DNA from 3 places in the Halomonas sp. AOP7-B1-5 genome. Region 1 is predicted to be linked to each of the others. Evidence: riboswitches for the same ligand, from Rfam matches in the RefSeq annotation. Region 1 holds a riboswitch; each other region holds the start of a gene.
The links. Region 1 has a riboswitch for thiamine pyrophosphate ahead of ACT3XD_RS10005 (sodium:solute symporter). Riboswitches for the same ligand answer to the same signal wherever they lie in the genome.
Positions count from the first base shown of each region.

Region 1 (10,285 bases):
TTATGAGCATCCTGTATCGCCAGTGGGTGACACTCAAATTTTTCCAGCAGGCGCTCGACCGTCTCTTCGTCTTCGCCCTGCATATCTATCCAAATGTGGCTATCGGGTATTGTTTGCCACGTCGCAAAGAGCTGCTCGTCGCCTTCGTAAGTGGTGCCATCGGGTGTTGTCACAATGCTGCGAATCATACTCTTCCTTGAATTCTTTAAAATAATACGCAGCTTACGCGATGCGTACCTATGATATGCGTACCTTTGATATACGTAGCTATGATATGCATACCTGAGCTTTACCCGCGCGTTTTGCTTCATACATCGCAACATCGGCACGTTTAAGGAGTTCTTGCGCCGTTTCATCTGCGCCCGGCGTATAAACCGCAACGCCAATGCTAGTACTTACGGTTAACACGGCCTTACCAATGAGCAGCGGCTGTTCAATAGTATGAATGAGCTTTTGCGCTATAGGTTTGATCGCATCCAGCGCAACGCCCTCAAGCAGCAGAACAAACTCATCCCCGGCCCAACGTACAACAAAGTCGGTTTCCCGGGCAGAGGCCGTTAATCGCTTGGCTATTTCGCGTAGCAGCTCATCGCCAACCGCATGGCCATAATTATCATTAACCTGCTTAAAACTATCCAGATCCATAAACAGTACGGCTAACGGCTTTTGTGAGCGTCGCACACGAGCCATAGCGTCAGGCAAGCGTTCGTCCAGCGCCCGGCGATTGGCCAACTTGGTTAGTACATCTTCGCGCGCCTGCTGGTCACGCAAGCGTTCAAGCTGCTGGCGTTCGCTGATATCGTGGATAAACAGACTACGCCACTGCCTACTGTGAAAAGAGAGCGATTTAAAGCGAATCTCAACCGGTAAGCGACTGCCATCTGATCGGTGTGCTAAATGAGTCACCGGTCCTTTTTCAGCCTCACAGGGTAAGCCATCAGGCAGTATAAGCTGGCTAATCGGCTTGCCCAAGGCCTGCTCGCGCGACCAACCAAACATGGTGGTGGCAGCTAAGTTCCAGTCCAATACGCAGTCGTTTGCATCAACGCTCACATAGGCGTCGTAAGCGGTTTCAATGACCAATTTAAGCTCATGAGTACGCTGTTCGATTTGCTGTTCAAGACTATGATGAAGCTTAATCAGGGCTTCCTGAGAGGCCTCTTTTTGTTTCTTCTCACGATTGAGTCGCTCACGCAGCTGGATTTCCTCAGTCACGATATCGGCAAGATCCTGCAACGTGGAAAAATCGCTTTTACTGAGTTTTCGTGGTTTGGTATCTATCGTACAGAGAGTGCCTAGCACCAGTCCCTTGGTGGTTTTTAGCGGTATTCCTGCGTAGAAACGTACCCCATTAGGCTTAGCCACCAGTGGGTTCTGCGCAAATCGGCTATCAAGACAGGCATCCTCAACGACCAAAGGGGCAGATTCGGCAACTGGGTAGGCGCAAAAAGCGATATCACGTGGCGTCTCAAGCACATCCAGACCAACACGTGATTTAAACCACTGGCGTTTGGCATCAATCAGGGTAATCGTGACACCAGGCACACTAAGCAGCCTCGCGGCAAGCCGGGTAATACGGTCAAACACTGGCTCGCTGGGCGTATCGAGCAGTTTAAGCTCGTAAAGCGCCTCTAGGCGTGCTTTCTCATCTGACGGTATAGGATAACTCATTTAATACTTCACCCAGGTCGGTAGGTGTTTTGTCCATCATAGCGTGAAATAATTTTCACTGCCCAACCGCCTTATTGCTCGTCACATACGCGAGCACCACGCTTACCGTAGTGGAAGCTAACAACGCTCCTAAAAACGGGCCGAGCGTGGGAACGCTATTGGGGAAGCTTGCAGCCATTATACCGGCACTTAGGCTTTCTTGACCTATCCATCCCGGCAAGATAGCGCCCATTAGTCCAGCCAAACCGCCACCAATAGCCGCAAGCGGCGTCATGCGTTGCCATAAACCGAGTAGAACAGGCACGACAATGGCGGCGCACAGTAAATCGGCGATTAAAAAAAGGCGTAGGATCGACAACCCCTGAAGCGCGACAATCACCACCGGCACCATAAGTAAGACGGTCATCCAACGCGTGAGAGTGATGGAAACACCAGGCTTTTCGCTGCGCGACACAATCAGCGAGGCAATACCACTTTGCAGCGTATCCACACTCGATGCCACCAGCGTGACCGCCAGCACCAGGGCCACCATGGCTACCCAAGAGGGCACGTTATTCAATAGCGCAAAAAAAGGCATCGGGGGCTCACCAAGCGCTATTCCACTCATGGCCGCCACCATGCCCAAACCGCCAATCACCATTACGATGACTACCGTGGCAATTCCGCCCATCCAGGCGCCCCGCCCCAGGCTTTGATTATCACGCGCAGCCCATACTCGCTGCCAATAGCCCTGGTGAAACAGGTTGGCCGCAGTGACCGCAATCACCAGCGTTAACGACACACTAAGTGCACTGGATGTGGGAATGGAGGGCAGCACCGCACCACTGGGCATTGCGGGCAGGTGCCACAGGGTGACGCTTGAAACGATCATCAACAGGGCAACCAGTAGCCACGCCTGCCAGCGGTCGGTCGCAAGGCTTGCGCGCAGCCCGCCGCTTACCGTGTAAAGTAGTGTAGCGAGGGTAACGCCAATGATCACCCAGTTCGGCGGCACGTCAGATAGCAGTGACGTAATCGCCCCAATGGCGGTTAATTCAGCGGCCAAAAAACACGCCATGTATACCACCGAAACCAGCGTTACCCAGTGGCGAACGCCCCGGCCATAGCAAGCGTCGGCAAACTCCGCGATGCTGCGTCCCTCGGGCAAAGCGCGGCGAATAGCCGGCCCATAGAGGCCAAGGACGATAAACGGAAGCGAAGAGCCAAGAGCGTAACCTGCCAGTGCCAACGGGCCGGCAAAGGCGCCAATTTCTGGCGGCGCAAATAATATCCATGCCCCCATCCCAGAGGCAACAAAAGAGAGCCCTAGCGTAGTGCTGGTTTGTGAGTTTCGCGCGGTGACATAGTCATCTAGTGAGCCTTTTCGCCCACGGGCTTTAAAGCCTAAAAATGCAAAGCAGCAGAGCGCCGCGCCTAGCATGGCTGACGTTAGGTATGGCATGTCGCACTTCCTCCGCCGGTTCTAACCGGATCAGGTTCCAGGGTCTGCAACAGCATTCTCAGCCACACAATGTGGCTCCCCTGGCGACAGTGAATTGAGAGCGTATCCTGATTGAAATTCAACGAACCGTCAAAACTGAGTGACAATGTTCCCCACTCGCGCCTGCGGCTATGTATGCTATGCGCTAAATAGCTAGAATGAAAAGGGCTTACTTCTCCTATTCATTCGCTACAACGTTGCTTAAACTAATAAAAATTTGGAGTATTACCTGCATAGCGGCGTTGCCGCATAAAACTGGCTTACTGCCGTTCGCGCCATAACAACCATCAATGCCAAAAGCGCCGTGTGAATATACCTATGGCGCGCGCATAGGAAATTGCCATGTCGTATACCGAAGCCAAAGAGCATACCCAAGGTCGGCTCCATACTCTATTTGCTGATCCTTATCGTGCATTTGAAAACAACACCGATGAGCGCCAGCTTCACGTTCGTGTAATGCTTTATATGCTGTTGGCGCGACCGATGGCACGCGGTGACATGACGCTTCGCGTCATTCATGGCTGGGAAAACGGTGGTTTTGAACCAGACGACCTACAGCATGCCGACTACGCTTTGCATGATCTGGCTGATTTTAAGCGGGTTGTAAAATACTTTGAGAAGGCCGCGCAACAAAATGTCCCTCTCCCGTCAGAAAACCCGACCGTTCTAGCAGACCCTCTCGCCCATGCTATCGCCGACGCCAAAGCTGAAGGGCAAATGCTTGCCGATGATATACGCACAATGCCAGCAAGCTGGCCCGCCTTTGAAGGCGGGCTCGCCCTTTATACGCTGTTTAAAATGTATCACCGCTTGGTATATGGGGAAGACGATGTCTACCGCTGCTCACAGTGCAAAACTCCGCACGGCCCCCGTGAAATCCATGAGTTTCATCTGGAAGAGGGTGAGTTTGCACTGTTGGTGCCGCTTAGCGGGCAGGTAAAAGCGTCGCCCTCGCTACTGGTTCTGCATGAGAGCCAGCTTAACCCCATTGAAAAGCTGCTTGAGGAAAGCTTCAACCTGCTGCAGGACTTTTAAGACACTCTATACCAGCACGGGCTCCTAAAAAGGAGCCCGTGATATCTAGTTAAACGCTGTCAGGCTTGGCTAAGCGTCAGCGCAATCATAAGCCCAAGCACAATGGCTTCTGACTTGATGAAACATAGCTTCTAGCTTAATGAGATAGTGCTATTGATGCCGCTGGAAACATTTTCAGGCTCAAACCAGCGCGCGGTTACTGTTTTGGTTTGTGTCCAAAACGCAATAGCCTGCTTACCGTTAGGCCCTAGATCGCCCAGTTTTGAGGCCCTTGAGCCGGTAAAGCTAAAATAAGCAACCGGCACCGGAATCGGCACGTTAATTCCCACCTGCCCCACATCAATATCCGTTTCAAAACGCCGCGCCACCCAGCCGGAGTTAGTGAAGATAGAAGTGCCGTTGCCGTTAGGGTTGGCATTGATAAACGCAATCGCCTCATCAAGCGTTTCCACATTGACTACGCAAAGTACGGGGCCAAAAATCTCTTCACGGTAAATGGTCATCTCCGCCGTCACGTCGGTAAAGAGCGTCGGTCCGACAAAGTTGCCCTTTGGGTAGCCCTCTACTTGGCAGTTGCGCCCATCAACCAGCAAATTGGCGCCTTCCTTTTCGCCCGCCTCAATTAAACGCAGCACACGATCCCTAGCAGCGGTTGATACGAGTGGCCCTAAATCGGCATCCTGCTGAGTGCCTGGGCCGACTTTCATCTGGCGCGCGGCTTCCACGATATCGTCAATCCACTGGCGCGCCTCACCGACCAGCACTAAGACGGAATTGGCCATACAGCGCTGTCCGGCGGCGCCAAACGCCGACCCCAGCAGGTTATTAATCGCCTGGCTGCGATTCGCATCAGGCATCACTACACAGTGATTTTTCGCGCCCATCATGGCTTGCATGCGCTTGCCTGCATCGCCCGCCCGCTTGTAAAGCAGCGACCCCACATGGGTTGAACCAATAAATGAAAGGGCTTTGATCGTTGGGTGATCAGCGATCTGATTGGCAACCTCGGGACCGCCATGCACGACGTTTAACACGCCCGGCGGCACCCCCGCTTCATGGGCCAACTCCACCAGACGCATGGTAGAGCTGGGATCCTGCTCGGAGGGTTTCAAGACAAACGTATTGCCCGTGGCAATGGCCAGCGGAAACATGAAGCAAGGCAGCATAATGGGGAAATTAAACGCGGTAATACCCGCACCGACACCTAGCGGCTGGTGAAGCGTATAGACATCTACTTCACTAGCGGCGTTTGCAGCCACTTCGCCTAGCTGAAGCGAGGTAATCGAGCAGGCATGCTCAACCACTTCTAACCCGCGCCCCACTTCGCCTTTAGCATCCGGTAGCGTCTTGCCATGCTCTTCGGTGATTAAAGCGGCCAGCTCATCGGTATTATCCCGAATCAACGCCTGTAGGGTCAGCATGATACGCATACGTTTGCCAAGCGGGACGTTGCGCCACTCTTTAAAGGCCTCCTGCGCACTGGCAATCGCGCGCTCTACCTCTTCTGCGGTACAAAAAGGTACCCGGGCCACCACTTCCTGAGTCGCTGGATTAACCACATCACGCCATTCCTGACTCTGTGACGGGACGGCCTGACCATCAATGATCATGGAAATTTCGCGAACGGCCATTGCGTTGCTCCTGTCTTATGATTGTTCGTTGTGGAGACAGTCATTATCACTGCCTTTGCGGTGTGAACAGGGTATAGCAGCAAGTTGACGTAAACGTCAATTAGCTATTAATGCAATTGCTGATTGGCAATGACACAGCACAAAAAGAAATCGTGAGCGTGCGCTTAACCGCTTGACCTGCCTTGCCAATAAAGGATGATAAAGCGTACGACGATGGAGATGGCGCTTTGCCTTATCAGAAACAAGCCTTCACTGCGGTGATTACCCACAAGCTGAGCCATGCCGGCCTGTGCATTCTGACCCTGCTGCTCTGGTGCGCCACTCCATCTTCTCCGGCCGCTATTGCTACCGGCGTCAACAGCTCATCCACGCATGCCGATCAGCGCGAAGCGCTGCTGCCGCTGGCCACACAGAGCCATTCATTACGAATTCGCGGCAGCAAGCCCCTGACCGCCGACACCAATGACGCGGAGACGGGCGATGCGGCCTTGCCTGCTTATGCAGCCCAGGTTGTCTTCGCCCGCTCAGGCAGTTGCACTCTGTCGCGTTCAATTACGCCACGGGCAGATAGCCTATCCATATGCCTTCCACCTAGCCGCGCGCCTCCGGCTGCCTAACCGATTAGGGTACTCTCAGAATTTCATTACTGCATGGCACCACGGTTTAACGCGGCGCCCATTTATATCGTTTGCTAGGAAGCGCGTATGTTTCAGGTGGATCAACTTATTTTAATGGCAGCGATCCTGCTGCTGATCGGCATAATCTCAAGCAAACTTTCGGCCCGCTTGGGTATGCCGGTGCTGGTTCTGTTCCTGGGAACCGGCATGCTGGCTGGGGAAGCGGGTATTGGCGGGATCAGCTTTGATAATCCTATTTTGGCACATGCCCTGGGTACCTTGGCGCTGGCCATGATTCTCTTCGACGGCGGTCTACAAACGCCGATGGCTTCAATTCGCATGGTTTGGAAACCCGCATCCTTACTGGCAACGGCTGGGGTTCTCATTACATCAATGATTACAGGTGCAGCAGCGGCCTATATTCTTAATCTGCCGCTGCTCGATGGGTTATTGTTGGGCGCCATCGTAGGGTCGACCGATGCGGCGGCCGTTTTTTCGCTGCTGCGTAATGCCGATATCCATATCAACAAACGGCTTAAGTCGACGCTTGAGATCGAAAGCGCCTCGAACGACCCTATGGCGATTTTCTTGACCATTGGACTGCTTGAAGTTCTGGTTAACGATATGCCACTTGGCGTGGGCTTATTGAAGCTATTCGTGATGCAGATCGGGGTTGGCGGCGTCGTGGGTTTATTAGTGGGCTGGGCATCGGTTCAAATAATCAATCGCATCCAACTGGTAACCTCAGGGCTTTATCCCGTGCTGGTGGCAGCCTGTGGCCTATTTGCCTTTGGTGTCGCAGCTAATCTTGGGGGCAGCGGCTTTCTGGCGATCTTTGTGGCGGGGGTGATGATCGGTAACCGTCGCATCGCTTTTCAGCGCAGTACCTTCTTGTTTCATGATGGCTTGGCGTGGATGAGCCAGATCGTCATGTTCGTTGTGCTGGGCCTGCTTATCAATCCCATGTCACTGCTGGACGTATGGCTTGAAGGCCTGATGATCGCGGCCATTTTAATACTGGTGGCCCGTCCGCTTGCCGTGACGCCTATTCTTAAAATGTTCGGCTTTACCAACCGTGAAACCGGGTTGGTTGCCTGGGTAGGCCTACGTGGCTCAGTGCCCATTATTCTGGCTATATTTCCGCTGATCTTTGGCCTGGAAGGCGCGGAGCTTATCTTCAACGTGGTTTTCTTCGTGGTGTTAATCTCCGCTACCCTTCAAGGCACAACCCTTCCCTATGTGGCGCGTAAATTAGGCCTTACCGTCGCACCGCCCATTGTGCCTGCCGCAAGCCTTGAAATTACGGCACTGGAAGATGTTGACGCCGATATTGTGGAGTACCGCTTAGGCGATACCGCAAGGGCCGTCAATCGACGGTTATCCCAAATTGCGCTACCGGATGGCACGGTGGTGGCGATGATTACGCGCGGCAAGGATGTCATCCCACCGCGTGGCTCAACGCTACTTCAGGCAGGCGACCACCTGTTTGTCGTTTTACGCCCTGATATTAGGCCTTTTGTTAACTACGTGTTTGCCGAGGGCGCAAGTATTACCAGCGGCGAATTTCCTGATCAAACCTTACGCCTTAAGGGAAGCACCAGTGTCGGCGAAGTACTTCACTCGTATGGCCTTACGTTAGATGATGATATGACATGCACACTGGATAAGCTGTTGCATGAACGCCTGCCCGATAGCCCAAGCGAAGGCGATGAACTAGTACTAGGCGATGTGACGTTATCCGTACTGGGGGTACTCGAAGGGCGTATTACCACCATAGGCGTAACGAATATTCAACCAGCGCTTGTACCGACAAACATGCCAGGCTAACCGCTATGCGTAATAGCCACCTGCTCGGTACAGGTGGCTATTGGCTTGAATAGAAACGCATCGCAAGAATTGTTTAAGCCGCTTCGTAAGCCGCTTTAAGCCGGTAGAACTCATCGACGATTGCCGCCATTTCGCTGGCGTCGTAATGACACAGGCCACTAACCACCAACTTCTTGGAGCCAACCCCTACCGCATCTCCAGCCGATTCAATGGAAAATTCAAGCAGCGCATCCGCCCGCTTACCCTGCACATCCAGTGAGGAGCGCGTTAACGCAAGGTTGGGGTTAAACCCATCCAAACGCTCCAGCGAGAATCCCATGCTATCGTAAATAACCAGCGGGCGTTTGGGGTTAAACATGACCCCGTGCTGCTCCATTAACGGCTTTAAATAGTGCGGAAAGTTTTTTCCCGAAAAAGCCACATAGCAGCGCGCAAATGCTTCAATAGCGGTTTCATCCAAGGTTGTTTCACCACTGCGAACCACCTGCAGATAGCATTTGCCACTCTCGTCAGATACGTGTAGCTCACCGTTATCTGCTTCACTAAACAACAGCGGCGTATCAGCACTCACCATATTGGTGAAGCGAAATTCCATTTGCCGCGACAACCCAAATTTGACGAGTATCAGTGCGAATAGCAAGTCACCAGGCACGCAGAAACGACGCGCATCCGGATTATGAATGGGGTTGTAATCGCCAGCCACGCCTTTAGCGAAACGGCTGGCCTGCTCAGCAGAGATCACGATGTACTCTCCGCGTTGCGCGTAAAAATCCTTGAACATGGCGTTTGCTGCCTGCCTAGCGTTGAAATCGAAAACCCATAACTGCCCAACGTCGCGCATAATGCCATAAAACACGCGCTAACAGGAGTCATCGGCCAGGAAGCGAGTATGCCAAACACGAATATTGCCAAAAAACGCTTACCACGCTTTGCATTAGCAACGCTAATTGGCGCCTTATTTATCGTCGCCATTTGGCTGATAGGCAGCTATTGGCTGCTTAATAGCCAGTGGCTACCCAACAAAATCTCCCAGTTCGAAGGCGTTGAGATTCGTTGGAGCCAAGGTGCCAGCCGCCACCCTGGGCGCTGGGAGGTAGAAAACCTGTACCTTTCACGTGAAGATGACGCGTTACCGATTAGCATTGAGGCCGAACGCGCCACGCTTACGCTGTCTTTATTATCGCTACTGCGCGGTGAACTACATATTCAGGCAATGGACGCAGAAGGCATTCGCCGCTTAACCATAGGCGATATTGCCCTTGAAGCTCAAGGCACATTGCGTGTATCGAACACAACGCTTAGCCGTGAGCGCCTGGCCGTCCCCGAAGCAACCCTTGCCATCACTGAAGGCCGCTTGGTACGGCTTAGCGACCAAATGACGCTGGTTAATGCGATTAACCTTGAGGCAACGGCATCGCTTGATGAGGTCACACCGACCGACCCGGCCACGGGCGAGCTTAACCCTGAGCTACTCGCCGCCCTTTCGGCAACGCTTGAGCTACGTGCCCAAGCAGATGCCTGGGACGTGTTCATGCCCTACCTGGATGCCCTTCCCTGGCTGTTTTTGAATGGCCGGGGCGAATTGACCGGCCATATTGCCCTAGCGTCAGGCACGCTTGAAGAAGGCAGCCAGCTGTCCCTGGAGGCGCCTGAGTTACGCTTAACGCTAGACGAGCGCAAGCTTATTGAGCCAACGGCCCCGACTACCTGGGTGATCGCGGATGCCCCTCCGCCCCGGCATTTCGCCACAGGCCAAGGAAACGTTCAACTTAGCGTGAGCGATAATCAGCTTCACTTTGCAACCCAGCTACAAGGCGTCACTCTGGCAGATACGCAAGCCTACGCCACTGATACCGCGCTACGCCTGAGCAGCAAGATCGCCAATCAGCGACTCGATCACTTAAGCTCGCCCACAGACGCCGAACTCACCCTGAAAGGCACCATCATGCGGCTGGATATGCTGGACCGCTACCTGGCCGATACATTACAGGGCCGGGGGATTCGCTTATCAGGCAATGGCCGTC
Region 1 is NZ_JBQTDC010000016.1:70,846-81,130, reverse strand. It holds gene corA (magnesium/cobalt transporter CorA) at 1-188, opposite strand, end outside; gene ACT3XD_RS10010 (sensor domain-containing diguanylate cyclase) at 268-1,671, opposite strand; gene ACT3XD_RS10005 (sodium:solute symporter) at 1,727-3,112, opposite strand; TPP riboswitch at 3,102-3,204, opposite strand; gene ACT3XD_RS10000 (hypothetical protein) at 3,494-4,186, shown strand; gene ACT3XD_RS09995 (CoA-acylating methylmalonate-semialdehyde dehydrogenase) at 4,318-5,817, opposite strand; gene ACT3XD_RS09990 (hypothetical protein) at 6,045-6,434, shown strand; gene ACT3XD_RS09985 (potassium/proton antiporter) at 6,522-8,261, shown strand; gene ACT3XD_RS09980 (DUF3581 family protein) at 8,335-9,042, opposite strand; gene ACT3XD_RS09975 (hypothetical protein) at 9,151-10,285, shown strand, end outside.

Region 2 (10,285 bases), on a different contig from region 1:
ACCCGTAAGGGCCCGCGTAAGCCGATCCGCAAATAACACGCAGGCTCTTTCATAGAGAGCCTATGTAAAGACAGGAATAGACATCAACATGGCTAACCCGCGTAGTAACCGTAAAAAGGTTAAAAAGCAGGTAGTGGACGCCGTTGCGCATATCCATGCCTCTTTTAACAACACGATCGTGACGATCACAGACCGCCAGGGCAATGCGCTTTCTTGGGCAACTGCCGGTGGTTCGGGTTTTCGTGGTTCTCGCAAGAGCACCCCGTTCGCTGCTCAAGTAGCAAGTGAACGTGCAGCAACTGCTGCAGCCGAGTATGGTGTGAAAAACGTAGACGTACTGGTTAAAGGCCCAGGTCCCGGTCGTGAATCCGCCGTGCGCGCATTGAATGCCGCAGGCTTCCGCGTGCAAAGCATCGTAGACGCGACGCCCATTCCCCATAATGGCTGCCGTCCGCCTAAGAAACGCCGCGTTTAAGGAGACAGATTCATGGCTCGTTATATTGGACCGAAGTGCAAACTGTCTCGTCGTGAAGGCACCGATCTCTTTTTGAAGAGTGGCGTGACTCCCTTCGAGAAAAAGTGTAAATCCGAGCAAATCCCGGGTGTACACGGCCAGCGTCGTCAGCGTCTTTCAGACTACGGCTTGCAGCTTCGCGAGAAGCAAAAAGTACGTCGCATGTATGGCGTACTCGAAAAACAGTTCCGTAACTACTACAAAGAAGCTGCTCGCCTGAAAGGCGCGACCGGTGAAGTATTGTTGCAGTTGCTCGAATCCCGACTGGATAACGTCGTCTACCGTATGGGTTTCGGCTCGACTCGCTCTGAAGCGCGTCAGCTCGTTAGCCATAAGGCAGTTTCCGTGAACGGCCGTACCGTTAACGTAGCTTCCTACCAAGTGAAGCCGGGTGACGTTGTTGCCATTCGCGAAAAGGCGAAGAACCAAGCCCGTATTCAAAGCGCGTTGTCCATTGCGGCCAACCGTGGCGATATCGTTTGGATCGAAATCGACGCCAAGAAGATGGAAGGCACTTTCAAGGCTCTGCCTGAACGCGGTGACCTGACTGCCGACATCAACGAAAACCTGATCGTCGAGCTGTACTCCAAGTAAGCGGCGTTAATTAATCTCTGCTTCTTGAAGCCTGGGCGGGGTAGCAAAGCTAACCGCCCAGATGCTCTTGAGTACTTGTTCTTAAGAACACAGTATCCGTTTGGCAGCCTGAAAGGTGTTCATATGCAGCGTTCAGTGACAGAGTTTCTTCGTCCTCGCGACATCAAGGTAGAAGAAATCAGCGCACATCATGCCAAGATCGTTCTCGAACCGTTCGAGCGTGGTTTTGGTCACACCCTGGGGAATGCACTGCGTCGCATTCTGCTTTCGTCTATGCCCGGCGCTGCCGTGGTAGAGGCTGAAATTGCGGGTGTAGAGCACGAGTACAGTGCGCTCGAAGGGGTGCAGGAAGATGTCATCGAAATCCTCCTGAACTTGAAAGATGTTGCGATCAAGATGCACAGCCGCGATGAGGCGGTGCTCTCGCTGAACAAGCAGGGCCCAGCCGTCGTCACTGCTGGCGACATTGCGCTTGATCATAGCGTCGAAATCGTCAACCCGGACCACGTCATTGCACACGTCAATGAAGGTGCCGAGCTGAAAATTCAGCTTAAGGTAGCGCTGGGTCGTGGCTACGAACCGGCTGACGCCCGTGGCTCTGATGAAGAGACCCGTGCTATTGGCCGCCTGCAGCTGGATGCCACCTTCAGCCCTGTCCGCCGCGTTTCCTATTCGGTTGAAGCCGCTCGTGTTGAGCAGCGCACCGATCTCGATAAGCTGATTATCGATCTGGAAACCGACGGTACTTTGGATCCGGAAGAGGCTATCCGTCGCAGTGCGACCATTCTGCAAGAGCAGCTGGCCGCCTTCGTCGACCTGGAAGCTGATAAAGAGCAGGAAGTCGAAGAGGAAGAGGATCATGTTGATCCAATCCTATTGCGCCCCGTAGACGATCTTGAGTTGACCGTTCGCAGCGCGAACTGCCTAAAAGCCGAGAATATTTACTATATCGGTGATCTTATCCAGCGCACTGAAGTTGAGCTGTTGAAGACACCGAACCTCGGTAAAAAATCCTTGAATGAAATCAAGGACGTTTTGGCGGCGCGCGGCTTGTCCCTCGGCATGCGGTTGGAAAATTGGCCGCCCGCTAGCCTGAAGGACGACAAGGCCTCCGCGTGAGTGTCGACTCGAGTCCCAGTTTGGTAAGGAATTACAACCATGCGTCATCGTAAGAGTGGTCGTCATCTGAATCGCACCAGCTCGCATCGTCAGGCCATGTTCAAGAACATGTCTGTCTCGCTGGTCGAACATGAAGTCATCAAGACAACCCTGCCTAAGGCCAAGGAACTGCGTCGCGTTATCGAGCCGCTGATCACCTTAGCCAAGCAGGATAGCGTTGCGAACCGTCGTTTGGCGTTCTCTCGCACACGTTCCAAAGAAGCCGTTGGCAAGCTGTTTAACGAGCTGGGTCCGCGTTACGCCGAGCGTCCGGGTGGTTACATCCGTATTCTCAAGTGCGGTTTCCGCACCGGCGACAACGCGCCTATGGCTTATGTTGAGCTAGTAGACCGTCCGGTTGCTGAAGAAGCCGCTGCTGAAGAGTAAATCTTTAGCCGCAGTCTCTTTAAAGCAGAATGAAAACCGACCCAGCTGGGTCGGTTTTTTTGTGTCTGGCGTCTTGCGCTAGCTCGTGTATTTATCTGTTGCGTATATACTCTGCACAAAGCGTTAAATTACCCGTCGAGCGTGCTAGTCTAGAGAGTGTTTTGAACCAGCAGACATAATCGAATTGATATCTCCAACGTGTTTGATCAGCGCGTAAACAATGCGCGGGTCAAGATGCGTGCGAACACGCTGAGAGAATGTGGGTTTGAGAGTGTGGGTTTTATTTCCAGCGCAGATGACATCAGCAAGGGGCGGACATGGCGGCGAGGGGAGTTAAATATAATAAAGGGGCAATGGCATGGTTTGCGATATTCCTGCTATTTCTAACGGCTATCATGGCATCTGCCGCCCAGGCGAATCCGCGTTATGCCGGTATCGTAGTCGATCTTGAAAATGGCGAAGTGCTGTACTCGGAAAACGCCGATGCACCACGTTACCCCGCGTCGCTAACCAAGATGATGACGCTATATCTAACCTTTGAAGCATTGGAAAACGGCGATCTAGGCCTTAATCAGGCACTACCCGTGTCCGCTCAGGCCGCCGCCATGCCCGCCACAAAACTGTGGCTTTCGGCGGGCAGTACCATCCCTGTGGATACCGCTATTCGTGCCCTGGCGGTACGTTCTGCCAATGACGTCGCCGTTGTACTCAGTGAATCGCTAGGCGGTAGTGAACAACAGTTCGCCCGCATGATGACCGAGAAGGCGCGCGATCTCGGCATGACGGCGACCACCTTTCGTAACGCCTCCGGCTTGCCTGATGATCAGCAGATGACCACGGCCCGCGACATGCTCACTCTCTCGGTGCGCGTCATTCAAGATTTCCCTCAGTATTATCATTATTTTGGTCTACAAGAATTCACCTATCGTGGCACGCGCCACACCAGTCATAACCGCTTGGTGGGCAGCTACCCCGGTGCCGATGGGCTAAAAACGGGCTTTATTCGCGCCTCTGGATTTAACGTGGCAACCACCGCCGTACATGACGGTCGGCGTATGGTCGCGGTAGTGATGGGCGGTTTTAGCGCCTCCTCTCGCGATACGCATATGGCCAATCTGTTGGATAGAAGCTTTATGCGCGCGGAGTTGCGTGATCATCGCAGCTGGCTTGCGGATACCAGTTTTTCACAGGATTACATGAGTTTCCCGTCAGCTACTCCGCCGATCGCGCCTTCGCGTCCCGCACCGGTTTCCCAACCTAGCCAAATGCTCGCCCGTGTGGACACCACCACCATTTCACCTAGCCCAAGCGCGATGGTTGATGAGCGTCTGGCCAAGATGACCGTTGAAGGGCCGAGCGAAGCCTCAGCGGCATCGAATTCCGACCCTTTACAGGACTTTATTCAGCGCGAACGTATCATTGAAGCACCGCCAAGCGGGCACTGGGGTATTCAGGTAGGTGCGTTTAGTCAAGAAGCTCAGGCGCAGCAGCTGGCCCAGCAGGCAGCTCAGCGCTTAACCCAGAATTTATCCGGGCGTATTGCGGTGGATACCCTTGAAGGCCAAACGCCGGTTTACCGTGCCCGTTTGGTCGCCTTGGATGAGCACCATGCCCGTGAAGCCTGCCGAGAGCTTCTGCTGCAGGGCATGGAGTGCATGGTGGTTAACGCCAGCCTTTAAAACTGTGATGCACTTTAAAGCTGTGATGTACAAAGCAGAGCAAAGCCCCCGCTAACGCTTGGTTGATTAGCGGGGGCTTTTGTTTTTAAGCCGTACCAACAACCTGGGGGCGCGCGTGACAGCGTCATTAAAAGGCATTCTTTTCATGTGCGCAGGGGTGCTTTTTTTGTGCCTCGGTGATGCCATTGCCAAGTGGTTGGGGGAAGTGCACTCCCCGCTGCAGATCATCTTCTTTCGTGCCCTCGTATCGCTGCCGCTGATTGTATTATTGGCCTACACGTCGGGCGGGCTGAAAAAACTGCGCACCAAGCGTCCTGTCGTGCATTTAGTACGTGGATTGATCTACACGGCGTTGATGGTGAGTTTTGTGATGGGCCTAACGCTATTACCTCTGGCAGAAGCTACCGCGATTGCCTTTGTCGCCCCGTTATTTGTCACTCTGCTATCAGTCCCCATGCTCGGTGAGCGGATTGACCGGCCTGTCGTCATCTTTTCGCTTATTGGGTTTGTGGGCGTACTGGTAGTCGTCAGGCCGGGCGGCGATGCGTTTCATCTAGGGGCGCTGATCATGCTGGCCGCGGCGCTGTTCTATGCGTTGATGATGATCACCGCACGGCGCTATGGAAGCCAGGAGCATCTATGGGCCATGGTATTTTATATGATGCTCGTGCCGTGTGTGATCACCGGACTGTGTTTGCCCTGGGTATGGCAAACGCCTGAACCGCACCACTGGCTGGGGTTTTTGGCTTCGGGCGTATTAGGCGTGAGCGCGACGGCGTTTTTAACATTAGCGTTTCGCTATACGGCGGCGGCCATTGCCGCGCCGTTTGATTACACCGCCATGCTATGGGCCGTGGCGCTTGGCTGGTGGTTTTGGGACGAAACGCCAGATAGCTGGGTATGGGTAGGCAGCGTGCTGATTATCAGCAGCGGCCTGGCAATTGCCTACCATGATCGCCGAACAACCTTGAAACGCCGCCCCTCTGCATGAAGGTGATAAAGCGGACTGCTTCAGGCAAACGCATATACATCCATCGCCAGCACTCCATGCTCGACACTATGGTGCAGCTGCTTGGCATCGCCTCCTGCGCCCATTGCCACCAGCAACGGTTGAAAATGCTCGGGGGTTGGATGGTTTCTGCGAGCTTCGGGAGCGTCCTGCCAGTCAAGTAATGCGTCGCGGTCATTACTAGCCAGTTTGCTATCGACCCAATCTGCGAACTCGCCCACCCAGTCTGGCATAGCGCTGCCCATGGGCATTGTCTCGTACAGATTGTGGGTCAAGCTGCCCGAGCCAATAACTAAAATACCCTCGTCGCGCAGCGTGGCAAGCTTACTACCTAGCTCGGCAAGCTCCTGATTGGACCAGCGTATGGGCAGTGAGACAGACACCACCGGGATATCTGCTTTGGGAAACATAAGCGAAAGCGGTACCCAGGCACCGTGATCGAGCCCACGCTCGACACTCTGGGCACCGAGCAGTGCCGCCAAGCGCTCGGCCAGTTCAGGCTCACCCGGCGCAGGGTACTGGCACTCGAACAGCGCCTGCGGAAAACCACCAAAGTCGTGAATGGTTTCCGGCCAAGCCGTGTTGCTTACCTTGAGCGCAAGGCTCTCCCAATGAGCAGACACTACAACGACTGCCTTGGGTGCCAGCGTTTTGCCCAGCTCGCGCAGAAACTGATGTGCTGGGGTCGGGGTGAGCGCCAGCATCGGGGAGCCGTGGGATATAAACAGGCTAGGTAACATGATGACATCTCCTAACGGTAGCCCCGACGCTCGGGCTGAGCGCCAAGGCAAAGAATAGGGCTTTCAAAAATGGAGCTTTCACAACTAGCGGAAAAAACGACCCAGGCTGAAGCTTCCGCTACCTAATCCTGCTTGAACCAGTAGCGCAACGGTCCAGAACAGCGGGAATTCCCAGCCGCCGCCTTCATTAGAGAACATCCAGCCGTTGCCCAGGTGGATCGACGTGGCGCCCAGCAGGAGCGGTATCATGGCAAGACTAACCCAGCGGGTGTAAATGCCCAGTATGAGCGCTAAGCCGCCGCCCAGCTCTCCCAGAATGGTCAGGTAAGCCAGAAAGCCGGGTAAGCCTAACGATTCGAAGTAACCCACCGTCCCCGGCAGTGTAAAAACGAAGACCTTAAGCAGGCCGTGGGCCAGTGCCATTACGCCAAGCGAAACGCGAAGTAGTGCGATGGCGTGGGGTTGAATATTCGCAGGCGCAGTCATCGCGGAAGAGGGTGCATTCATGAGGATATCTCCATTGGGGAACGATGTTTCAATGAAGACACTTTACGTGGCTATGACTGAGAGATAATCGACGTTTAACGAACATCACTGTTGCGTAATAGGCGACAATCCCATGTCACGCTCCCAGTAGGGTGGGTCGCCCCAGGCAGCCGCCAAATGGTCGATGAAGCGCTCTACTTTGGCAGGTAGAAAGCGCCGGGCTGGGTAAAGCGCATGAATATCCAATATTTTTGGCGCTAGTTCGGTTAAAACCGGGATTAAACGCCCTTCAATAATGCTTTCAGTCACCAAAAAGCTCGGCTGATGAGCGATACCCAGCCCCGCTTCGGCAACGTGGGTTAATACATCACCGTTATTGCTTTCAAGCGGACCGTGAGTGGACAGCGTGGTATTGCCAAAACGCCAGTCGCCAGGGGCCGGGCCATTACGATAATGCAGGCACTGGTGTTGCTTTAAAGCTTCTATATCGGCAGGGACGCCATGTTTAGCAAGGTAGCCAGGCGAGGCGCAAAACAGCATTCGGCAGCGTGTCAGGCGGCGCGCCACCAGGCTTGAGTCCGGCAGGCTGCCGATGCGGATTGCAACGTCGTAGCCCTCTTCGAGAAGATCCACGCGGCGGTCGTTCAAGTCCAGGCGTACCTCCAGGCCAGGATGCTGGGCCATAAAGCTTGCGACCAGAGGAGAAAGGTGGCCTACGCCAAAGCTCATGGGCCCATTGATGCGTAATCGGCCGCGCATCTCAGAAACGCCGCTGCCGACATCGGCGGCGGCTTCATCAAGCGCTTGCACAATTGTCTGTGCATGAGCCAGATAGCGCTCGCCCTCCGCCGTTAAATGCAGGCGCCGCGTGGTGCGCTGAATGAGCCGTACTCCCAGCGTTTCCTCAAGCGCCATGACCAAGCGCGAAACCCGCGTACGGGAAAGATTTAATGCCTCGGCGGCGCGCGTGTAGCTGCCCAGTTCGGCAACTCGCATAAAGGCGACTATCGGCTCAAGCTGATGCATAAAATCGCGTCACTTAAAGGCTGGGCCGGGTAAAAAGGCGAGCAGCCTGATAAGGGGCGGGCTGGCCACAAATAGCTGAAATAACCGCCAGCCCATTTGTACCGGCACGGAAGACCTGCTCGCTATGGTCGGCCTTTAACCCACCGATGGCAACGCTGGGAAGAGGCGAAGCAGCCGCCAGCTGTGCAAGGCCTTCGAACCCGATAGGTAACGCATGGTCACGTTTGCTCTGCGTGGCAAATACCGGGCCCAGCCCCACATAGTCTAAAAGCTCTACCGGGGCCGCTTGAAGCTGCGCAAGCGTGTTAATGGAAAGCCCGATAATAGCGTCTGGCCCCATTGCGGTGCGCGCCTGTTGAGCGGCGGTGTCGCTTTGCCCGACGTGTAGCCCATCCGCACCGCTTTCCAGCGCGACCACCAAGCGGTCATTAATCACCAGCGGCACACCGCTACCGGCCAGGGCGGCCTTGAGGCGTTTAGCCTGCTTAATCATAGCGACATCGCTTGCCTGCTTATCACGCAGCTGAACAAAGCTTACGCCACCCTCGACGGCCTCAACGACCGTGCGCTCAAGGCCATAGGGTTGGCATAAGCGGGCATCCGTCACCAGATAGAGCGAAAGATCAAAGTGCATTTAACCTTTCTCCAGGCCGGTGAACGTATCAAGATCGCTTGGCGTCAGTTGATAAAGCGCATCCAGAAGCGCCACTTGGAAGCTGCCGGGGCCGGTTGCCAGCGCTCCTGCGCGCTCGCCTGCCACGCCAAAGCTTGCCAGTGCCGCCACGGTCGCCACTAACGGTGTTTCAGGCCGGGCGGCGATAAATGCCGCTACGGTGGCGCTCAATGCACAGCCAAGAGTAGTTACACGTGGCATTAACGAATGCCCGCCGGTTAGCCGCCAGTGCTGGGTGCCATCGGTCACGAAGTCATGCTCGCCGGTCATGGCGACAATACAGCCTTGCCGGTTAGCCAGGGTAATAGCGGCGTCACGCGCCTCGTCGATTGACGCCGTGGCATCGACGCCTCGGCCCTGGTGGGTGAGGCCCGTCAGCGCGATAATTTCTGAAGCGTTGCCCCGAATCACGCTGGGTGCCAACGCCAGCAACTGCTGGGAAAGAGTTTGCCGGTAGCATGTGGCACCCACAGCAACCGGATCAAATACCCACGGAATGTTATTTTCCTGCGCTGCCTTCGCCGCCTGCTGCATGCCCTCGGCCCAGGTTGGCGAAGGCGTGCCGATATTAATCGAGAGCGCCCCGGCCAAGCGGGTAAATTCGGCAACTTCCTCGACGGCATGCAGCATGGCGGGGGAGGCGCCTACGGCTAACAGGCAGTTAGCGGTACTGTTCATCGCCACAAAATTGGTAATACAGTGCACCAGCGGTGTCGTGCGTTGCACGGCGAAGAGAGCCTCGCCAAGCGGGAGTGATGTCATAGCCACCTCACAGCGTAGATCGGGTGCGAAACGACACCGCGACTTCCTACGCCGGTATTATCCGGTTCAGGTTCAAAGGGTGCGTCTCAGCTCGATGATCTCAAGCGCCCCTGTCGATAGGGCTACTATCTTAGCCTGGGGAGGAGGTGTAAAGCATCAGTGACGTCTAGAGCAGCTGCCGTCGTTCATACAGTTCTTCAAAACCGTTCTTCACAACCGTTCTTCACTACGGTCTTTTCACGACGATTATTCAAGACAGCCGCAACGCGCTAATAAACCAGATCCAGAGCGTGTTGGCGCAGAATGTTCAGGGTGGTTACTTCAAGCGCTTTCTCATGCGTACCGGATAAAATGACCGGCGGCGCCACTCCCACGTTAGCCGCCTGCTGCCAGCGGCTGGCGCATAAGCACCAGCGATCACCGGGCGATAGGCCGGGAAAGCCAAACTGGGGTTTAGGCGTGCTTAAATCGTTGCCCTGCGCCAGGGAGTAGGCAAGAAACTCCTCTGTCATAATCGCGCAGATGGCATGGATCCCTACATCTTCAGGACCAACACGGCAAAAACCATCGCGGTAAAAGCCCGTTTTGGGTGAATGGCAACAAGGCGTCAGGGGTTCGCCCAGCACATTTAAATCACGCGACATGTCGCCTCCAGAGTGTCAGGGCTAGAATAATGGGTATCCTGCCCACATGGTGTGTAACCACAGTTTCATCAAGCGATGGTTGCGTTTAACTATAGGCTTGTACACTGTGTCAGTTTTGTCAAAGATAACTGCTAAATCGAATCATTTAGCAGCAAAATGCGTAAGGATCCTAAGATGAGTTTTGAAGGCGAGCAGTATCCAGGCGTTGCACCCGTTGCTCCGCAGACCCAGGGTTTTCGTTTAAACCATACAATGCTGCGGGCGAAAGACCCTGAACGGTCGCTGGCTTTTTACTCGCAGGTATTTGGTATGCAGGTACTGCGTCGGCTGGATTTCGAAGAGATGCAGTTTTCGCTCTACTTCTTAGCCAATCTGGAAGCCAGCGATCAGGTGCCGGAAAATACTCAGGCGCGTACCGCCTGGACCTTCAGCCAGAAGGGCCTTTTAGAGCTTACCCATAACTGGGGGACTGAGAGCCAGGAAGACTTTGCCTACCACGATGGCAATGCCGAGCCTCAGGGGTTTGGGCATATCTGCTTTAGTGTGCCGGATTTATCAGCCGCCCAGGCGTGGTTTGACGAGCACGATGTGACATTCGTAAAGCGGGCCGATC
Region 2 is NZ_JBQTDC010000003.1:117,214-127,498, forward strand. It holds gene rpsM (30S ribosomal protein S13) at 1-36, shown strand, start outside; gene rpsK (30S ribosomal protein S11) at 89-475, shown strand; gene rpsD (30S ribosomal protein S4) at 488-1,108, shown strand; gene ACT3XD_RS02855 (DNA-directed RNA polymerase subunit alpha) at 1,232-2,227, shown strand; gene rplQ (50S ribosomal protein L17) at 2,267-2,653, shown strand; gene ACT3XD_RS02865 (D-alanyl-D-alanine carboxypeptidase family protein) at 3,007-4,332, shown strand; gene ACT3XD_RS02870 (DMT family transporter) at 4,448-5,323, shown strand; gene ACT3XD_RS02875 (dioxygenase family protein) at 5,344-6,081, opposite strand; gene ACT3XD_RS02880 (DoxX family protein) at 6,166-6,588, opposite strand; gene ACT3XD_RS02885 (LysR family transcriptional regulator) at 6,673-7,593, opposite strand; gene thiE (thiamine phosphate synthase) at 7,607-8,227, opposite strand; gene thiM (hydroxyethylthiazole kinase) at 8,228-9,028, opposite strand; TPP riboswitch at 9,055-9,150, opposite strand; gene ACT3XD_RS02900 (DUF2237 family protein) at 9,298-9,672, opposite strand; gene gloA (lactoylglutathione lyase) at 9,847-10,285, shown strand, end outside.
Region 2: another riboswitch for thiamine pyrophosphate. It lies ahead of thiM (hydroxyethylthiazole kinase); the one in region 1 lies ahead of ACT3XD_RS10005 (sodium:solute symporter).

Region 3 (10,285 bases), on a different contig from region 1:
GTAGCGGCGAATACCGTGCTGGGCGTACAGACTTTCCGGCAGGGCGTAGCGGTAAGCCGTGGGCGGCAGACTTTGATGAAACGCGGTGTCGAATACCGCCACCTGAGGCAGCTCGGGAAACACCTTTTGGGTAGCGGCGATCCCGGCCAGATTGGCAGGATTATGCAAAGGGGCCAGAGCCGCAGTGCTTTGAATGGCGCTGACTACGCTCTCATCAATCAACGCGGCCTGAGTGAACTGTTCGCCACCATGAACAATGCGGTGGCCGATGGCCGCAGGGATACGTCCTTCCAGGCGCTCTAAAATAGCGTTTAACACTTGCGTATGGTGGGCATTGGGCAGTGGCTGGTCAAAGCGCTCACCGGCACTATTCTTACCTTTTAAGCAGGCATCGGCACTGCCCAGACGCTCGGCCAGCCCGGCCAGACGCGGCGCATTCGGGTCTGAGTCGATCAGCGCGTATTTAATCGAGGAAGAACCACAGTTAATGACCAGCACCGGTGCATTCATAAAAATATCCACCAAGAAGAAAGCTGAAGTTTGGACCTAAGTTTAATACGCGGCAAGCGGCATCACTAACAGAGGGTATTTGTTTAGCCTTCTATGTAAAATACAGGCATGTTTGGCTATTTAGCCCCACTTATTCTGAGCTTTGGTACCTATGTCCGCATCGTCGCTACCCACCCCGTTGCCTCGCCATCTGGCCATCCTGTTAATGATTACGGTTGGCACCATGTTTGCTGCTAACCATGTGTCGGCACGGTTAGCTTTTGATAACGGGACGGGTTTGCTGCTGGCCGTGTTAACCCGTTCGGGGTTGGCCTGTGTGATTCTGTTTACTCTGGTACTGGTGCAGAAAAAACGCCTCTGGTTGCCATCCGGAACATGGCGCTGGCAGTTGGCCGTGGGCGTGCTTATTACCATTCAAAGCCTAAGCCTCTATTCTGCCGTGGCACGGTTGCCGGTGGTGATTGCTTTACTGCTGGTGAATACCTTTCCTATTCAGTTAGCGCTGTTGAGCTGGGCATTGGGGGGGGCGCGGCCTACGCTGCGTAGCTGTATCATCATGGGAACGATATTAATCGGGCTTGTCGTGGTGCTGGATATTCCTACCTGGCTTTCCAATGCCGATGCAATGGGGCCTGAATGGGTGGCCGGGATTGGCTTTGGCTTGGTCGCCGCCTTCGTGTTCGCCTGTGCGTTATGGATTACCGAGCATCGCTTAAGTCAGGTGGGCAGCACCCTGCGAAGCCTGTTAACCATGCAAACGGTATTTTTCGCCATGATCATTGGCGGAATTTTAGGCGCGGTGCCGGGCGGGATGAGCCTACCTGAAAATAGCCAGGGCTGGCTGGGTCTGGTGTTTCTGGCGCTGCTCTATGCAGGCGGGTTTTCAACGCTGTTTATTTTCGTGCCGCGCCTGGATATGGCACGCAATGCCCCGGTGATGAATATCGAACCCGTTGCATCGTTAGTGATCGGCTATTTTGTCCTCGGGCAGATGCTTAGCCCAAGCCAGCTGGTGGGTGGAGCGGTGGTGGTGAGTGGTATTGTCGCGCTTAGTCTTTCCAAACAGCGCTAAACGTTGCGTTCTCTTTGCACATCGGCCACAATACGCAGGTGTAAGGAAACACTGTTTTTTAACTGAGGTTCAATGACTATGAAGATGACCGTATTATCACTCACCTCTGCAGCACTCCTGGTTGGCACGAGTGCATTCGCGGCATCGGCACAGGCACAGCAAGCGTTTGGTTACCCGGAAGGTTATATTGGCGGCGACGCCATGGCTTGGAGTCTGGATCCTGACCGCGGCTCCTCGCGCGATAGCGTAGGTCTACGCTTACGCGGTGGCGCTCAGTTTAACGATTATTTTGCTCTTGAAGGTCACTTGGGTACGGGCGGCTCCGATGGCGGCGCCGAACTCGATTACCTGGTAGGTGCCTACGCAAAAGGTATCGCCCCTATTGCGCCCACCGCACGTCTGTATGGCTTGGTAGGTATGACCGAGGTGGATTTTAACCTCGATCGTGAAAGCGGCTTCTCTTATGGTGCGGGCGGCGAGATTGATGTAGCCAATAACTTATCGATCAACGCTGATTACATGCGCTATCTGGATAAGTCCAACTACGATTTTGATGCTGCCAGCATTGGTTTACGCTACCGGTTCTAATAGCGCTTAACAGCGTTAATGTACTCAAGCCCCAAGGCCATTTGGTCTTGGGGCTTTTTATATCTGTAGCGTTAAGCGGCTAGCCTCTTAACAGGAAGATAGTCGCTTTATTGTTAGCTTGCTAATTGTTTGTTAGACTAAGGTATTCAACGATACCTGCGCGAGTAGACGCGCAAGCGGCCTGTCAACGGCGGCGAGAAATAGCGAGTTAATACCCCATGTCCCCTGATCAACGCTTTGCCCTCTGGGTAAAAGTGGCGCTGGCTGCTTTTGCCCTTTTATTCGCCTACTTTCTGGTGGCCGACAGCTTTATGCCCATGACACCTGAAGCGCGGGTCATGCGCCCGGTCACGCGCATTGCCCCGGAGCTTAGCGCGCCGGTCAGTGAAGTAGTGGTTCGCGATCATCAACAGGTCGCCAAGGGCGATGTGCTGTTTCGCCTCAACCCCGAACCCTTTGAGATCGCGTTAGAGCAGGCAAGGCTTGAGCGAGAGCAGGCCCAGCGCGAAAACACTCAGCTTGAAGCGGAACTTGCCGCCGCACGCGCCATGTTAGCGTCTGCCCAGGCAACCGCTGAAGAGCGTGCAGGTGAGCGCCGCCGTGGGGAAGCGCTGATCGGGCGGCAGAGTATTTCTCGGCAGCAGTACGATCAGCAGATAGCCGCCGAACATACCGCCCAGGCGGAAGTGGCATCCGCGCAGGCCAAAATCGAAAGCCTGGAAGTCCAGCTGGGCGAAGAGGGCGACACCAACCTGCGGCTGCGCCAGGCGGATATCGCGCTGGACAGAGCCCAGCTTGACGTTGCCCGCACCGAGGTACGCGCGGTAGAGACAGGCCAGGTTACCAATCTGCAGCTACGTGCGGGTGACTACGTGCAGGCGGGCCAGCCGGTCATTGCCCTGGTCAGCCAGCGTGTGGATATCATCGCCGACTTCCGCGAGAAGAGCCTGCGCCATGTGCAGCCTGGCGACGAGGCTGCCGTAGTGTTTGACGCCTGGCCTGGGCATATCTTTGAAGGCCGGGTAAGCGCCTTTGATGCTGGGGTACGCGAAGGCCAACTGGCCGCCGACGGGTAGCTGGCGGATATTCCGACGTCTGATCGCTGGGTGCGCGACGCTCAGCGCCTGCGTGTTCATATTGCCCTGAACGAGCCGTTATTGGCGCCGCCCCCCAGCGGTGCACGCGCCACAGTTCAACTGCTGCCCGGCGAGCATCTGTTGGCCCACCCGTTTGCCTGGCTACAGACGCATCTGATCAGCTGGCTACACTATGTCTATTAAGACGCGGTTTGCTAAGATCAGATTTACTAAAACCAAGCCTGCGCCGAAGGCTCACGCTCATCCTGGGCTAAACGAAAACGGCCTGCGCCAATGCCTGCGCGTAGCGGGCGGCGGCGCGCTAGGTTTCGTCGTAAGCCAGGTCATGGGCTGGAACTATGGGGTCTTCTTTACCGTATTTCCGATGTTTCTACTGGGCATGGTGCCCATTCTGAACGCCAGCATCATTCGCCAGTTTCTGGCCAACGTCTCGCTTAATGCGTTGGAAGTCAGCGTAGTGATGGGCCTGCTCAAGCACATGCCGGTGGTCATGACACTGGTAGTGCTGTGCATGTTCCTGTTTCGCTTCAACCTGATGGCCAAGGGTCCGCTGTTTTTGTTTGGCGCCAACGGCGTGCTTACCCTGAGTATCCTGCTGCATTTCGCAAGCTACCCAAGCGTCGATTTAAGCGATCTGCTTGCCTCCAACGTTGTGGCAAGCGTACTGGCCGTGTTCATCGCCATGCTGATGCATACACTGTTTCCCGACGTGGAACCCCGCGAGCCGCCGCCAAGGGCCAGCAAGCCCCAGGCGCAGATACGCCACGAGACGCTGATCGGCGGGATTACCGCCACGCTCTCGTTCATCGTGTTTCAGGTGTTTGACCTGCAAGGATCACTTTCGGCACAGATGGCGACCATTCTAGTGCTGTTTGCCATGGGCTATGCGGGGGCCCGGGTATCTGCGCGCAAGCGTGCCATCGGTACGTTGCTGGGCTGTAATCTGGCGCTGGTCATGCAGCTTTTACTGTATACCCAGAGCAATCACTTCCTGCTGGCTATCCTGCTTTACTGGCTGGGGCTCTTGCTGTTCGGCCGCGAGCATATCAAGGAAGGCGGCGGCTCGGGCATCGGGTTTGGCGGGCTTACTACGCTTGGCATTTTGTTTGGGCAGTCGCTCGGGCCTAACCAGGACCTGGTATATAGCGCGCTATACCGCTTTTCTTCGATGAGCGTGGCGCTGGTGGCAACGCTTTTGGTTATGGCATGTTTACATGCTTTGCTTAATAGCTGGGCACCCACAAAAATATCTATAACAAATTGAGGCAACTTTTTTTAAAAAGACTACTCTGATAATGCAACTGCGATGTTAAAGACAAATGAATGTCTCCTCGCACGCAGCGTATTTCCCTACTAACGGATTAGAGGTTTATGTCATGAGTGGAAAAGACGATAAAGCAAAAGGCGCAGCTAACAAGGCCGCTGGTAAAGTTAAAGAAGCCGCTGGTAAAGTGACCGGCAGCGAAAAAACCGAGGCCAAGGGCAAAACGCAGCAGGCTAAAGGCGAAGCTCAAAAAGGTAAAGGTGAGGTTAAGGAGAACCTCAAGAAAAAGTAATTTTACCGTGTTAGCATAATACGTCGACAACAGGGGCCATTGGCCCCTGTTTGTTTTTTGAACTATCTACGCGTTTAAGCTTTACGGAGAAACGAGTTCTACAGAGAAGCTCATTTCAACGCCCGCATCACCCACTTCCATCCAGTACTCCATATTCTCGAAAGTATTGCCATACTGCCTAAACAGCTCGATATCAGACTGTGATACTTCCGGTGATGGCGACTTTTCCATTATATCGGCCAGTGAACGGTAAAACTCACCCGTCAGATACCCATAGGCCAATAAGTCACGTTCGGAAACAGGAGCATCAAGCCCTTCCTGGAGAAGCGCTTGGTCGCTGATACCAGCACCCAGTACGATGGCGGTATCAGACATAGCGGCATAAATCGCCGGTGCTTCTGGCGGCAACATCATGCTTTCTATTTTCTGGGGTTCTCCGCCAGGTGCTAGCTCAAGAGCCTGTAGTTCTGGCATGAAGGTACTGATGGTGGATAACAAACCCATCGGATTTTGAGAAGCAAGAGTCAGCATGCCGGCAATGACAGGCTCGCCATTCACCATTTTTAGATTATCAAGACGCGCATGGAAACCCGAAAGCGACGGACCAATCATCATGGTAATTGGGTTGTTGATCGCCATGCTGATATCTCTCCAGGAGTTGTTCAAGTCCTGTAGCTCATCACAGCTGAAGGGGGTTTCACGCAATTCCCGTGCATATTTTTGGATGGTCTCGATAAGCACAGGAAGGTCCAAATTCAACCCAAAGTTGGCCATGCCTGCAGAACTGCCAAGCCCCGGCACCTGGGTGGTCAGGCCACGCAGGTCGCTGACAATTCCCTCATCGGTTCTCAGGATGAAATTCGTCTCCACGCGATCAGTATTATACTCGCTTATGCCCATTGCTAACCCAGGGAAACGGCCGGTGAGACGGTCAATATCGGCTTGGCAGCCAGACAGATTCAGCGGCTCTTCATCAACCGCTTCCATCAGCGCCAGCGTACCAGGATGTGTAGGTGTGCTCAGTTCATCCAGCAGGCGTGAAGAGGAGAGTAGTCCAGCACCGTAAGGTGTGAAATCATAGCGCTGTTCCAGCTCTGCCAATGCGTTGGTATCGTCAATATTGCTGTCAGGTAGTGTTTTTCCGAGCACTTGGTCTAGTAGCTCATCACTGGCATTTTCCGGTACTACCGATACGATCAGCTGCTGGTCCTTAATGACCAGAATTATCTTGAGTTGGCCTTCAGGCGTCAGAACCCAGTATTCGGTATCATTGGTAGTTGCCTTGCTCAGGGTAATATCGGCTTTCGTCAGGACGCGCTGCAGCGTGGTGCGGAAAGCTCCTTCATCCTGCAGCTCCATGCGCAAGACAGGCAAGATGCCCAACCCATAAAGCGCAGCCTGGGGACTCATTTTCATGCCGAGCGCATGGACATCTTCAATTGACTCTACACCGATCAGCTCTTCACCCAAGGCGATGGCTAGCGTCATGAATGTATATAGAACGTCATCGTCTTGAACATGAGGCAATGCAGCGCGCATTTCATCAAGGTCAGACTCAAAGGAAGTCATGGGCTGAGTGCTCTGATAGATAGCAAAGGCTTCCTGTTCCGATAGCGTTTCACGCGATGCCATGAAGTAGGGCGAATCAGCCGGAATATATTTCAGCATGGGAGCCGCATTGTTTTTCGGTGCTTCCTGATGTGAATCTGTAGCTGCTGGCTCGTTATCATCGCTGCAGCCGCTGATCAGGCCTGCACTGATCAAAGCAAGAGTAATCGCTATCGAAAGTTTGGTCTTCATCTGAAATCCGTCTTGTGTATGACAGGTTTTAATTTTAGGTTCGCCATTACGAACAGAACCCATGAAAATGAGAACCATACACGAGTGTTACTAAATTATCTTTAGGTTGAGTGTGTAAAAATATTTCTTAGCCGTAATTTTAATACTTACTTAACTAATTCATTAACCGCTGACTCAGATCATGTTGGTCGGCGTTAAGAATTAAAAAGCGTGCCGTTATTACGCTTGTTATAAGTAAACATAAAAATGGCCCTTGAGATTTTTGAATCCCAAGAGCCATATTCAAACGCTATGATGTCAATAACACCGCTATCTTATACTTCCTGGTACAGCTTGCTGCCTTCCTGGCGAAACTTCTCCGCCTGTTCCTCCATGCCGCGCTTAACTGACTCCGCGTCGCTTGCGCTGTCCGGCGTGCGGTCGCGGTAGGTATCACGGACTTCCTGGCTAATTTTCATCGAGCAGAACTTGGGCCCGCACATGGAGCAGAAGTGCGCGACCTTCGCCGAATCCTTGGGCAGGGTTTCATCGTGAAATTCACGCGCGGTGTCCGGGTCCAGCCCCAGGTTGAACTGATCTTCCCAGCGAAACTCAAAGCGCGCCTTGGAGAGCGCGTTATCGCGCCGCTGGGACGCCGGGTGGCCCTTGGCCAAGTCCGCCGCGTGGGCGGCAATCTTGTAGGTGATAATGCCGGTTTTTACATCATCCTTGTTGGGTAGGCCGAGGTGCTCTTTTGGGGTGACGTAGCAGAGCATTGCGCAGCCAAACCAGCCGATCATCGCAGCCCCAATGCCCGAGGTAATATGGTCGTAGCCCGGTGCGATATCAGTGACCAGCGGCCCAAGCGTGTAGAAGGGTGCTTCATCGCAGTACTCAAGCTGCTTATCCATGTTCTCTTTTACCAAGTGCATGGGCACATGGCCAGGGCCTTCAATCATTACCTGCACATCGTGCTTCCAGGCAATATGGGTCAGCTCGCCCAAGGTTTTCAGCTCTGCCATTTGCGCTTCGTCGTTGGCATCGGCAATCGAGCCGGGGCGCAGGCCGTCACCCAGTGAGAACGCCACATCGTACTGCTTGCAGATCTCGCAGATCTCCTCGAAGTGGGTGTAAAGAAAGCTCTCTTGATGGTGGAACAAGCACCACTTGGCCATAATCGAGCCGCCTCGGCTGACAATACCGGTTACCCGGTTAGCGGTCAGCGGCACATAGCGCAATAACACGCCCGCATGAATGGTGAAGTAATCCACGCCTTGTTCAGCCTGCTCGATCAGCGTATCGCGAAACACCTCCCAGGTCAGGTTCTCAGCCACGCCGTTAACCTTCTCCAGCGCCTGATAGATCGGCACCGTACCAATCGGCACCGGCGAATTGCGAATAATCCACTCGCGGGTTTCGTGAATGTTTTGTCCGGTGGAGAGATCCATGATGGTATCTGCGCCCCAACGGATGCCCCAGGTCATCTTGTCGACTTCCTCTTCAATCGACGAGGTGACCGCCGAGTTGCCCAGGTTACCGTTGATCTTGACCAGGAAGTTACGCCCAATAATCATCGGCTCACTTTCCGGATGGTTGATGTTGTTGGGGATAATCGCCCGGCCGCGAGCGACTTCATCGCGCACAAACTCTGGCGTAATCTCCTCCGGAATACTGGCGCCGAAGCTCTGGCCGCGATGCTGGTGGCCCAAGATTCGCTCCACCTCGGCATCGCCCAGCGCTTGGCGGCGCTGGTTCTCGCGCAGGGCGATAAATTCCATTTCCGGGGTGACGATGCCCTGGCGGGCGTAGTGCAACTGGGTGACATTCCCAGGCCGCCCGTCCTTTGTAGAGAGTGCCCGGCGCGGCGTGCGTTTTAAATCGAAGCGCAGTTGGGCAAGGGTCGGGTCGTTGGCGCGGCGCTTGCCGTACTCCGATGACAGCCCCTCCAGAAATTCGGTATCCCCGCGTTCCTCAATCCACGCCCGGCGAAGTTCTGGCAGGCCCTGGCGCAGGTCGATCTGTGCTGCGGGGTCGGTGTAGGGGCCGGAAGTGTCATACACCAGCAGCGGCGGGTTTTCCTCATCAATGCCGGTGGTCTTGGTGGGCGATAACGTGATTTCACGAAACGGCACGCGGATATCCGGGCGTGAGCCTTCAAGATACATCTTGCGCGAGCCGGGCAGCGGAGTAATAGCCGCAGCATCTACCTCGGCGGTTTCGGCAAGAAAGTGAGTCGTTTTAGCCATGAGTGTTCTCCCTATAGAGCGAGTAGGGAGGACAAGCGGGGAGAGACAGGGGCAGAACGATATTTGCCTGTAATATCTGCATGTCGCTTGATCCCTACGCTGGTCCTAACCAGATCAGGTTCAACGGGATCAGTGCTATTGAATCGGCACCATCTCAGCCGGCGTTACCGGCACCCCGTCAAGCGTTACGCACAGCCACAGGCTGCGCTAAAAGCAGTTTGGTTCAGCACTGAGATGGAATCAAGTCATTTAGTGCGGGCTAATTTTATGAGTAGCTTTGTCGCTTTTAGACGAAAGTACGGTTTAAAGTAGGTCAGCGAACTGAGTAGACGGAAACCGATGACTAGCGATTTTGCCATTGTGGGATGGGGTAGTTACCGACCCAAATATCAACTTACCTCCCTTACCCTTGATCATGAGCAGGGCTTTGCTCCCGGCTGGACCGAGCGCCAGTTTGGCATTGCTGTTCGCCACGTCGCTGGCAGTGATGAAACTACCTCTATGATGGCAGCCAGCGCAGCCCGAGAGGCACTGGCTAAGGCAGGGTGGGGTGAAAAGCTGCCTGATGTGATCATCGGCGGGTGTGGTGTGATGGAGCAGCCCATTCCCTCTACGGCCGCTCTGGTGCAGTATCATCTTGGTCTTGGGTACTCTGGCGTACCCAGTTTCGATGTCAATCAGACCTGCCTCTCCTTTATAGCCGCGCTGGACGTGGCTGCTATGGGCATTGCCTGTGGGCGCTGGAAGCGGATACTCCTGTTCGCCAGCGATATCGCCTCGGCGGGGTTAAACCCCAATGATCCCAAAACGCGCGCTATTTTTGGCGATGGCGCAGCGGCGTTGGCGATCGAAGCAAGCGACGATCAGCAGCAGGGGCTATATGGAAGTGCATCGGTCACCTATGGGGCACACCATGGCCTTGCCCAGCTACGCGCGGGCGGCACCAGGCTGCGCATCGAAGAGGGCTTCGAGGCGTTGAAGGAAGGTGCTTACTTCAAAATGGATGCCTTCGGAATTTTCAAGGCATCTGCCAAGACGCTACCTGGCGTCATCGATAAAGCCCTGGCGCAGGCTAATATCACCCGCGACGAGCTGAGCTGTGTGGTCTGCCATCAAGCTAGCGCGCCGGGCGTCGAGCATGTGCGGCGGCTATTTGCACCGCGCAGTGAGCGTGTGATCAATATCTTTGCCACCACCGGCAACCAGATTGCTGCCTCTATTCCCACTGTGCTTGCGCATGCGCTGACCACTGGTGCGGTCAAGCGGGGTGATTATCTTTTACTGCTGGGCACGGCGGCAGGCATAAGCGCCAGCGCTATGGTGCTGCGCGTATGAGTCGGCGTCTCTTGATCACTGGAGCCACTGGTGGGCTTGGCATGGCATTGGCCCGTGAGGCGCTATTGCGCGGGCACGAAGTTCGCGCAACCGGGCGCTCAC
Region 3 is NZ_JBQTDC010000020.1:56,044-66,328, forward strand. It holds gene ACT3XD_RS11395 (acetate/propionate family kinase) at 1-510, opposite strand, end outside; gene ACT3XD_RS11400 (EamA family transporter) at 662-1,582, shown strand; gene ACT3XD_RS11405 (porin family protein) at 1,661-2,170, shown strand; partial or broken gene ACT3XD_RS11410 (HlyD family secretion protein) at 2,389-3,450, shown strand; gene ACT3XD_RS11415 (DUF2955 domain-containing protein) at 3,440-4,531, shown strand; gene ACT3XD_RS11420 (CsbD family protein) at 4,644-4,823, shown strand; gene ACT3XD_RS11425 (hypothetical protein) at 4,905-6,623, opposite strand; gene thiC (phosphomethylpyrimidine synthase ThiC) at 6,938-8,848, opposite strand; TPP riboswitch at 8,923-9,036, opposite strand; gene ACT3XD_RS11435 (3-oxoacyl-[acyl-carrier-protein] synthase III C-terminal domain-containing protein) at 9,188-10,183, shown strand; gene ACT3XD_RS11440 (NAD-dependent epimerase/dehydratase family protein) at 10,180-10,285, shown strand, end outside.
Region 3: another riboswitch for thiamine pyrophosphate. It lies ahead of thiC (phosphomethylpyrimidine synthase ThiC); the one in region 1 lies ahead of ACT3XD_RS10005 (sodium:solute symporter).